Regions from separate parts of the Martinezella lusitana genome, predicted to be linked through region 2. Evidence: riboswitches for the same ligand, from Rfam matches in the RefSeq annotation. Region 2 holds a riboswitch; the other holds the start of a gene.

Region 1 (4,807 bases), 770 kb from region 2:
GTCAGCATTCAGCCGCACCAGCCGGCGGCCGACAAACTGGCTGAGGAACGACGCCGAACCGGCATAGATGATCGCCGCCCAGACCATGTAGCCGGGGATCGAGAAGCTCATGTCGTTGTAATGGAAGACCATGCCATTGGACAGTTCCCAGAGCACGCCGATAAAGCTCAGGAGCAGGATCGTCGCCTGCACCAGGCCGATCGCCAGGCCCGTGGTGCTCTCAGCGAGATTGCGCGCATCCTCGTGCAGTCGCTGGTCGGGATTGACGCCGATCAGGCCGGAAGAGGCGAGACGAAGGGCGCGCTTGGCCTTCAGCCATTGATCGACGAGATCGCGCGCCAGGCCCTCGCGCATATAGAGCGCGGTCATCTGGTTGAACCAGGCCTGGATGACATTGAGGACGAGAAGCGAGCCGGCAATGATGCCGAAAACGCCAAGCTGGTGGAAGAAGGCGCCAGTATCGCGCCGCGCCAGCGAATCATAAAACGGCGCATTCCAACTATTGAGCAGGACCTGGACATAGGCCGTGACCATAATGATCACGAACAGCGAGACTGTCAGCGAAATGATCTTGATGCGGACCGCCGAACCCCAAAAGGCGGAAAACATCATCCTCAGCCGATAGAGAACGCTGAAATCGTATCCGACCCGGTCGTTTCCCTGATTATTCGGCGCGGCTTGCGTTTCAACTGCCATCAATACTTCCCTGCGACGCACGTACCGTCAGTTAACCATCACCTGCCCACATGTCCATCCACGCAGTTCATCAGGGCGATCACGTTCAATATATACACCGACTCATGCCTTGAACCGATTAAGGCCAGGGACTAGCTTGCGCCTCAAATATTGATGAAAGCCTTCCGATGCAATTTCAGGGAACTGCGGACTATATCGCCGACAAGGATTTGATGGTCGCCGTCAATGCCGCCATCCGGCTGGAACGGCCGCTTCTGGTGAAGGGCGAGCCGGGCACCGGTAAGACGGAGCTGGCCCGTCAGGTGGCAACCGCTCTCGGTCTCGACCTGATCGAATGGAACATCAAATCGACCACGAAGGCGCAGCAGGGCCTCTACGAATACGATGCCGTCTCTCGCCTGCGCGACAGCCAGCTAGGCGACGAGCGCGTCCATGATGTCCGGAACTATATCCGGCGGGGCAAGCTCTGGCAGGCTTTCACGGCGTCGCAGAAATGCGTGCTGCTGATCGATGAGATCGACAAGGCGGACATCGAATTCCCGAACGACCTGCTGCAGGAACTCGACCGCATGGAATTCCATGTCTACGAGACCGGCGAAACCATCCGCGCCGCCATCCGGCCGATCGTCATCATCACCTCCAACAATGAAAAGGAGTTGCCCGACGCCTTCCTGCGCCGCTGCTTCTTCCACTACATCCGCTTTCCCGACATTGAGACGCTGACGCGCATTGTCGAGGTGCATTATCCCGGCATCAAGCAGACGCTGGTGCGGGCGGCACTGGCCCAATTTTTCGAGATCCGCGATGTGCCGGGCCTGAAAAAGAAGCCGTCCACCTCAGAGGCGCTCGACTGGATCCGCCTCCTTGTCGCCGACGATGTCGATCCGGCCACCCTGCGTGTCGATGCGAAGACCGTCCTGCCGAAGCTGCACGGCGCGCTGTTGAAGAACGAGCAGGATGTCCACCTCTTCGAACGGCTGGCTTTCATGGCGCGGGGTCAGTCGAAATAATGCGGCCGGATGCCGTCAAAGTCCTGATTTATGCACTGCGCGACCGGCATTTGCTGGTCTTCGACGAACCGGACTTTCCCGCTGTCGAGCTGCAGGTTCCCGGCGGCACCGTCGAGCCCGGCGAGGATATAGCTGCAGCGGCGAGACGCGAATTCGAGGAAGAGACCGGGCTTGCGGCGACCGAATTACGTCCGCTTGGCATTCACGACTACCGCTTCGAAAAGGACGGGCGCGAATACCATCATCAGAGACACTATTTCCGCTGCACCCTGCCCGAAGCAACGCCGGATAGCTGGCTCCATCTCGAAATGACGCCGTTCGACGGCAGCGACCCGATCCGCTTCCGCTTCTTCTGGCTGCCGATCGTGGCGGCAAGGCAGCGTCTCGGCTACGGCATGCAGCACTTCCTTGAAGATCTGTAGAGGCCACCGGCATGCAGCCCGACACCGGCTTTTCCCTCAAGCGCTTCCCCATTGACCGATAGAGGCCGCGGGTTTATTGAATTTGCCTTGTGGTGATTTGGCCGGCCGGCTTGCAGCCACGTTAAATAAGTCGCTAAAGGGCCGCGTGCGGACCGGTAGCGATTCATGATCGCGGCCGGTTTTTGTTTTTTGGTCGAGTGGTAACGATGCCCATCAAGATTCCCGACACGCTGCCCGCGTTCGAAGCCCTTCAGAACGAGGGTGTGCGGGTGATGACTGAAACGATGGCGATCCGTCAGGATATCCGTCCCCTTCAGATCGGGCTTCTCAACCTCATGCCGAACAAGATCAAAACCGAGGTGCAGATGGCGCGCCTGGTCGGCGCCTCGCCGTTGCAGGTGGAATTCTCGCTGGTCCGCGTCGGCGGCCACAAGGCCAAGAACACGTCCGAAGAACATCTGCTCTCCTTCTATCATACCTGGGAAGAGGTGAAGCACCGCAAGTTCGACGGCTTCATCATCACAGGCGCGCCGATCGAGCTGCTGGAGTACGAAGAGGTCACTTATTGGGACGAGATGAAGCAGATCTTCGACTGGACGACGACCAATGTCCATTCGACGCTGAATGTCTGCTGGGGCGCCATGGCGGCGGCCTATCACTTCCACAAGGTGCCGAAATATACGCTGAAGGAGAAAGCCTTCGGCGTCTATCGTCACCAGAACCTGAAGCCATCCTCGGTCTATCTCAACGGCTTCTCCGATGACTTTGCCGTGCCGGTATCGCGCTGGACCGAAGTGCGCCGCGCCGACATCGAGAAGGTGCCGAACCTCGAGATCCTGATGGAATCGAGCGAGATGGGCATCTGCCTGGTGCATGAGCGCGACTGCAACCGGCTCTACATGTTCAATCATGTGGAGTATGATTCCACGTCGCTGGCGGATGAATATTTCCGGGACGTGAATGCCGGCGTGCCGATCAAGATGCCGCATAATTATTTCCCGCATAACGACCCGGAAATCCCACCGCAGAACCGTTGGCGCAGCCATGCGCATCTGTTCTTCGGCAACTGGATCAACGAACTCTACCAGACCACGTCCTATGATCTGGAGGAGATCGGCAACGAGAGGTCCTGACCCTTGTTCATTCTCTTCTTCCTGAAACTGAAGGAAGCGAAGGTTCCGGTGACGCTCCGGGAATTCCTGTCGCTTCTGGAGGGAATGGAGGAAGGGATCGCCGACTATGACGTCGAAGCCTTCTATTATCTGGCCCGCACAACGCTGATCAAGGACGAGCGATTCATCGACCGTTTCGACCAGGTCTTCGCCGATTATTTCCGTGGCGTCGAGGCGATCGGCGGCGGCACTGAGGCGAGTGAGGCGGCCACCATTCCCGAGGAATGGCTGCGCAAGCTCACTGAGAAACATCTGACGGAAGAGGAAAAGAAGCTGGTCGAGGCGCTCGGCGGCTTCGAAAAGCTGATGGAGACGCTGCGCCAGCGTCTCGCCGAGCAGAAGGGGCGGCATCAAGGCGGCTCGAAATGGATCGGCACGGCCGGCACCTCGCCCTTCGGTGCGCATGGCTACAATCCCGAGGGCGTGCGCATCGGCCAGGAGACATCCAAGCACCGCAAGGCGGTGAAGGTCTGGGACCGGCGGGAATTTCAAAACCTTGACGACGGCGTCGAACTCGGCACCCGCAACATCAAGCTGGCGCTGAAACGGCTGCGCCGCTGGGTGCGTGAAGGTGCCGCCGACGAACTCGACCTCTCCGGCACGATCCGCTCCACCGCCGAACACGGCTATCTCGATGTCCAGACGCGGCCGGAGCGGCGCAATGCCGTCAAGCTGCTGATGTTCTTCGATATTGGCGGCTCGATGGACGACCATATCCGCGTGGTTGAGGAACTCTTCTCCGCCGCGCGCGCCGAATTCCGGCACATGGAATATTTCTACTTCCACAATTGCCTCTATGAAGGCGTATGGAAGGACAATCGCCGCCGACGCGTCGACATCACCGCGACATCAGACCTGATCCGCACTTTTGGCCCCGATTACCGCATCATCTTCGTTGGCGACGCCTCGATGAGCCCCTACGAGATCGTCCAACCAGGCGGCTCGGTGGAGCACTGGAACAAGGAAGCCGGCGAAGCCTGGCTCAACCGCATGACCGGCCATTTCCGCAAATGCGTCTGGCTCAATCCCGTGCCCGAGGACTATTGGAGCCACACCACCTCGATCTCCATCATCCGCCGCCTGTTTTCCGACCGGATGTATCCGCTGACGCTCGGCGGGCTAGAGAGGGCGACGCGGGAATTGTCGCGGTGACAATTCCGAACAGGAAACGAACCCATCTGTCGTATGCACTGCACATTTACAGCGCAGTTTGACAACTCCGAAGCCGATGAAGAGAAACCCGAACCAAGCCTTAATCGGCATTCCATCGCCCCTAAATTTCGCATTCGAACTGGTTGCGGATCGGCGCGAATGGGGGCAGGGTCTGGCCTCGAATTTCTGATAGGAATGGATGAGCTGATATGACGGAAAACAGTTTGCAACGGGAAGTTTTCGGAACGACGCCGAGCGGTGAAACAGTCTATCGCGCTAAGATCGTTGGCGGCGGCCTGACGGCGCATATCATCAGCTGGGGTGCTGTCATTCAGGACCTGCGGCTCGACGGCCA
Region 2 (4,807 bases):
CGTCGGCATGCGCCAGCTCGGTGGCGAGACGCTGTTCCTGTCGGGCACCGAGATGCAGCTCGGCCGCGCCGAGACGATCGGTGATACGGCGAAAGTACTGTCGCGCTATGTCGATGCGATCATGATCCGCACGACCGAGCACTCGCGCTTGCTGGAGCTTGCCGAACACGCGACCGTGCCGGTCATCAACGCGCTGACCGACGACACGCATCCCTGCCAGATCATGGCCGACATCATGACCTTCGAGGAGCATCGCGGCCCGATCAAGGGCAAGACCGTTGCCTGGACCGGCGACGGCAACAATGTGCTGCATTCGCTGATCGAGGGGGCTGCACGCTTCGACTATCGCATGAACATGGCCGTACCCCTTGGTTCCGAGCCAAAGGATCACTATTTGAACTGGGCCCGCAACCAGGGCGCTGAAATCATGCTCTCGCATGACGTCGACCGTGCGGTCGCTGGCGTCGATTGCGTGGTAACCGATACCTGGGTTTCCATGAATCAGGAACACCGGGCCCGTGGTCACAACGTCTTCCAGCCCTATCAGGTCAACGCGGCTTTGATGGCACAGGCCGGCAAGGACGCCTTGTTCATGCATTGCCTGCCCGCCCATCGCGGGGAGGAAGTGACGGACGAAGTGATCGATGGTCCGCAATCCGTTGTTTTCGATGAGGCGGAAAACCGCCTTCATGCGCAAAAGTCGATTCTTGCTTGGTGCCTGGGCGCGATCTGAGGATATAGAACCGCGAGTTTGATGCCGCGGGCGCAGTAGGAGTAGAGCAATGGCGGAAAGTGCAGCCTCGCTGGGTCAATTCGATTTTGCCGGCGACGATCATGTTGTTCCCTTCCAGGTGGAAGGTCTTGATGTGCGTGGCCGCGCCGTGCAGCTCGGACCGCTGCTGGACGCAATTCTTGCCCGGCACGATTATCCGGCGCCCGTTGCCCGGCTGTTGGCCGAGGCCGTTGCACTGACCGTATTGCTCGGCACCTCGCTGAAGTTCGAAGGCAAGTTCACCGTGCAGACGAAGGGCGACGGACCGGTCGATCTTCTGGTCGCCGATTTCGCAACGCCTGAAAATATCCGCGCCTATGCCCGCTTCGATGAAGAGGCGCTGGCAAAGGCCGTGGCTGCCGGCGAAACCGAACCGGAACAGTTGCTCGGCAAGGGAGTGCTCGCCTTCATCATCGATCAGGGTCGCTACAGCCAGCCCTATCAGGGGATCGTGGCGCTTGACGGCGCCTCGCTCGAGGAGATCGCCGGGACCTACTTCCGCCAGTCGGAGCAGATCCCCACCCGCGTTCGCCTTGGCGCTGCTGAACTGTTCGACCGCGACGAGGCCGGCAAGCCGCGCCATCGCTGGCGGGCGGGCGGCCTTATCGCGCAGTTCCTGCCCGAAGCGCCGGAGCGCATGCGCCAGCCGGATCTTCACGGTGGCGACGGCGACATCAACCCGCGCTATCACGTCGAGGACGATGCCTGGGACGAAGCCCGGACATTGGTCGAAACCATCGATGCCGATGAACTGACCGACCCGCAGGTCGGCACGGAACGTCTGCTGTTCCGTCTCTTCCACGAGCGCGGCGTGCGTGTCTATGAACCGAAGGCAGTCTTCGACCGTTGCACCTGTTCGCGCGACAAGCTGAAGGGCGTGTTGCAGGGCTTTTCCGCCGAGGAAATCGAGGTGAGCCAGGAGAATGGCGAAATCGCCGTTACCTGCGAATTCTGCTCGACCACCTATCGCTTCGACGTCTCAGAGGTAGGGCAAGCCTGATCGGGCTTAGTTCAGCGTCCGCAGCAGATTGGGCGTATCCAGAGAAAAGGCGGGGATCTTGACGTGAAAGAGCTCCCCGTCGTCCGTTTCCATCTGGTAATGGCCGAACATCATGCCCGATGGCGTATCGAGCGGGCAGCCTGACGAGTATTCGTAGGTATCGCCGGGGCCAAGCCGGGGCTGCTCGCCGACGACGCCAGGCCCGGTCACCTCATCCACCAGCCCGTTCTGATCGGTGATGTGCCAATAGCGTGTCACCAGCCGGACATTGAGGGCGGAATGGTTGGAAATGACGATGCGATAACCCCAGACATAGCGGTCGTCATCCGGATCGGATTGCTCCTCCAGATAAAACGGTTCGACGACGACTTCGATATCCCGTGTTAGAGCGCGATACATGCCTGACACCTTGGTCATTACTCCGAAACGTCGTGCGTTCCAATAAACGCACATCGGACGCTCCAGCATTTTAAGTCTAGGGCATCTGCTCCGCTATCCATCATCCCACGAAAGCGGGACATCTAGCGGTATCCTATACACAACCTGTCCCGTCAAGGAACGGATCGGTCAAAACCCCTACAACGGGTAAATCATACGGCTTTTCAGGGACTAAGGCTAGTTCCAAGGCCAATCGGCCTTAGCCGAAGCCGTCAGGCACGCCTGCTGGCAGGGCGTGCCGGCCCGTCCGAACGAGATCCGGGCGGGCCGGGATGGAAAACTCAGGCTGAAACCTGCTCCAGCGCGCGGGCGAAATCCTCGACCAGATCGTCGCCATCCTCGATGCCGGCGGAGAAGCGCACGGTGCCCGGCGAGATGCCGAGTTCTGCGCGGGCCTCGTCGCTGAGGTTCTTGTGCGTGGTGGTGGCCGGATGCGTGATGAGGCTCTTGCTATCGCCGAGATTGTTGGAGATCCTGACAATCTCCAGCGCGTTCTGCAGCTTGAAGGCTGCTTCCTTGCCGCCCTTCAGCTCGAAGGCCACCAGCGTCGAGCCGCCGGTCATCTGCTTGGCGATGATATCGGCCTGCGGGTGATCCTTGCGGCCGGGATAGATCACCTTGGCAACCTTGCCCTGATCGGCGAGGAAATCGGCGATCTTGGCGGCATTTGCAGTCTGTTGTGCGACCCGCAGCGGCAGCGTCTCGATGCCCTTCAGCAGCGTCCAGGCGGTAAACGGCGACATGGCCGGACCGGTATGGCGGAAATAATCCTGCAAGTTCTCGTCGATCCACTGCTTGTCGGAGAGGATGACGCCGCCGAGCGAGCGGCCCTGGCCGTCGATATGCTTGGTGGCGGAGTAGACGACGATATGGGCGCCGAGTTCCAGCGGCTTCTGGAATAGCGGCGTCGCGAAGACGTTGTCGACCACAACCTTGGCGCCGATCTGGTTGGCGAGCTTGGCAACAGCGGCAATATCCACCACTTCCAGTGTCGGGTTGGTCGGGCTTTCCAGGAAGAACACCTTGGTTGTGGGACGGATTGCCTTTTCCCAGTTCTCGATGAAGCGGCCGTCGACCAGCGTGCACTCGATGCCGTATTTCGGTGCCAGCGTCTCGACGACCCAGCGGCAGGAGCCGAACAGGGCGCGGGCAGCGACGATGTGATCGCCGGCCTTCAGCTGGCAGAGAATGGCGGCGGTAACGGCGGCCATGCCGGAGGCGGTGGCGCGAGCATCTTCCGCGCCTTCCAGCGCACACATGCGCTTTTCGAACATGTCATTGGTGGGGCTGCCGTAGCGGGCATAGATGAAACCGTCTGTCTCGCCCTTGAAGCGCGCCTCGGCGGCTTCCGATGTGTCGTAGACAAAGCCCTGGGTCAGATAGATCGCTTCGGATGTTTCGCCGAATTGCGAGCGGAGCGTTCCGCTGTGAACGAGTTGGGTTGCTGGGCGCCAAGTCTTGCTCATGCCATCACCACTTTCAAAACAAAAAAACCGGCCGCAATTGCAGACCGGTTTTCAACCCGGTCTTTTTAGCCACTTATTTAACGTGGCTGCAAGCCGACCGGCCAAATCACCACGGGATAAGTTGCAATACTGCTGTTGACCGCTTGCGTCAATTCCCTGAGTTTGGTTTTGTCCCTCGCAAATTATGGATGAGGCATGATGGCTCGCAATACTGGAATTTTAGCCGATCGCGCCATTGCCGCGCTTTACGAGGCGGGACGGCTGACGAGCGAACGGGAGCTGGACGTCGATCAGATCCAGCCGGCGAGCCTTGATCTGCGGCTCGGCGGGCATGCTTTCCGCGTCCGCGCCAGCTTTATGCCCGGCCCATCGCATCTCGTCGCCGACAAGCTCGACCGGCTGAAGCTCCACGTCATCGATCTTTCCGAAGGCGCTGTCCTGGAAACCGGTTGCGTCTACATCGTGCCCTTGATGGAACGCCTCGACCTGCCGGCCGACATGTCGGCATCGGCCAATCCGAAAAGCTCGACCGGCCGCCTCGACATCTTCACCCGCGTCATCACAGACCGGGCGCAGGAGTTCGACAAGATCCCGGCTGGTTATTCCGGCCCGCTCTATCTGGAGATCAGCCCGCGTACCTTCCCGATCGTCGTGCGTCGCGGCTCGCGCCTGTCGCAGATCCGTTTCCGGGTCGGCAAGGCGCTGCTGAGCGAAGCCGAACTGATAGCGCTGCACGAGAGCGAAACGCTGGTTGCCAGCAAGCTGCCGAACGTTACCGGTGGCGGCATCGCGCTGTCGATCGATCTTGCCGGCGACAAGGAAGGCCTGATCGGCTATCGCGGCAAGCACCACACCGCCGTCGTTGATGTCGACAAGAAGGCGCAGCACGATATCTTCGATTTCTGGGAGCCGCTCTATAGCCGTGGCCGCACCGAACTGATCCTCGATCCGGACGAGTTCTATATCCTCGTTTCGCGCGAGGCCGTGCATGTGCCGCCGCATTATGCCGCCGAGATGACGCCCTTCGACCCCCTGGTCGGCGAGTTCCGCGTCCATTATGCCGGCTTCTTCGATCCGGGCTTCGGCCATGCGCCCGCCGGCGGCCGTGGCAGCCGCGCCGTGCTGGAAGTG

What was found. Region 2 has a riboswitch for S-adenosylmethionine ahead of HB780_RS28505 (O-succinylhomoserine sulfhydrylase). Riboswitches for the same ligand answer to the same signal wherever they lie in the genome.
Region 1: linked by a shared signal. The riboswitch ahead of metA (homoserine O-acetyltransferase MetA) and the one ahead of HB780_RS28505 (O-succinylhomoserine sulfhydrylase) in region 2 are both predicted to bind S-adenosylmethionine.

The regions. Positions count from the first base shown of each region.
Region 1 is NZ_CP050308.1:2,293,338-2,298,144, forward strand. Features, by position in the region: gene HB780_RS24850 (ABC transporter ATP-binding protein/permease) at 1-696, opposite strand, end outside; gene HB780_RS24855 (AAA family ATPase) at 864-1,706, shown strand; gene HB780_RS24860 (NUDIX hydrolase) at 1,706-2,128, shown strand; SAM riboswitch at 2,208-2,285, shown strand; gene metA (homoserine O-acetyltransferase MetA) at 2,335-3,261, shown strand; gene HB780_RS24870 (vWA domain-containing protein) at 3,265-4,452, shown strand; gene HB780_RS24875 (aldose epimerase family protein) at 4,662-4,807, shown strand, end outside.
Region 2 is NZ_CP050308.1:3,061,140-3,065,946, forward strand. Features, by position in the region: gene argF (ornithine carbamoyltransferase) at 1-733, shown strand, start outside; gene HB780_RS28495 (Hsp33 family molecular chaperone) at 783-1,772, shown strand; gene apaG (Co2+/Mg2+ efflux protein ApaG) at 1,779-2,171, opposite strand; gene HB780_RS28505 (O-succinylhomoserine sulfhydrylase) at 2,492-3,676, opposite strand; SAM riboswitch at 3,721-3,799, opposite strand; gene HB780_RS28510 (2'-deoxycytidine 5'-triphosphate deaminase) at 3,872-4,807, shown strand, end outside.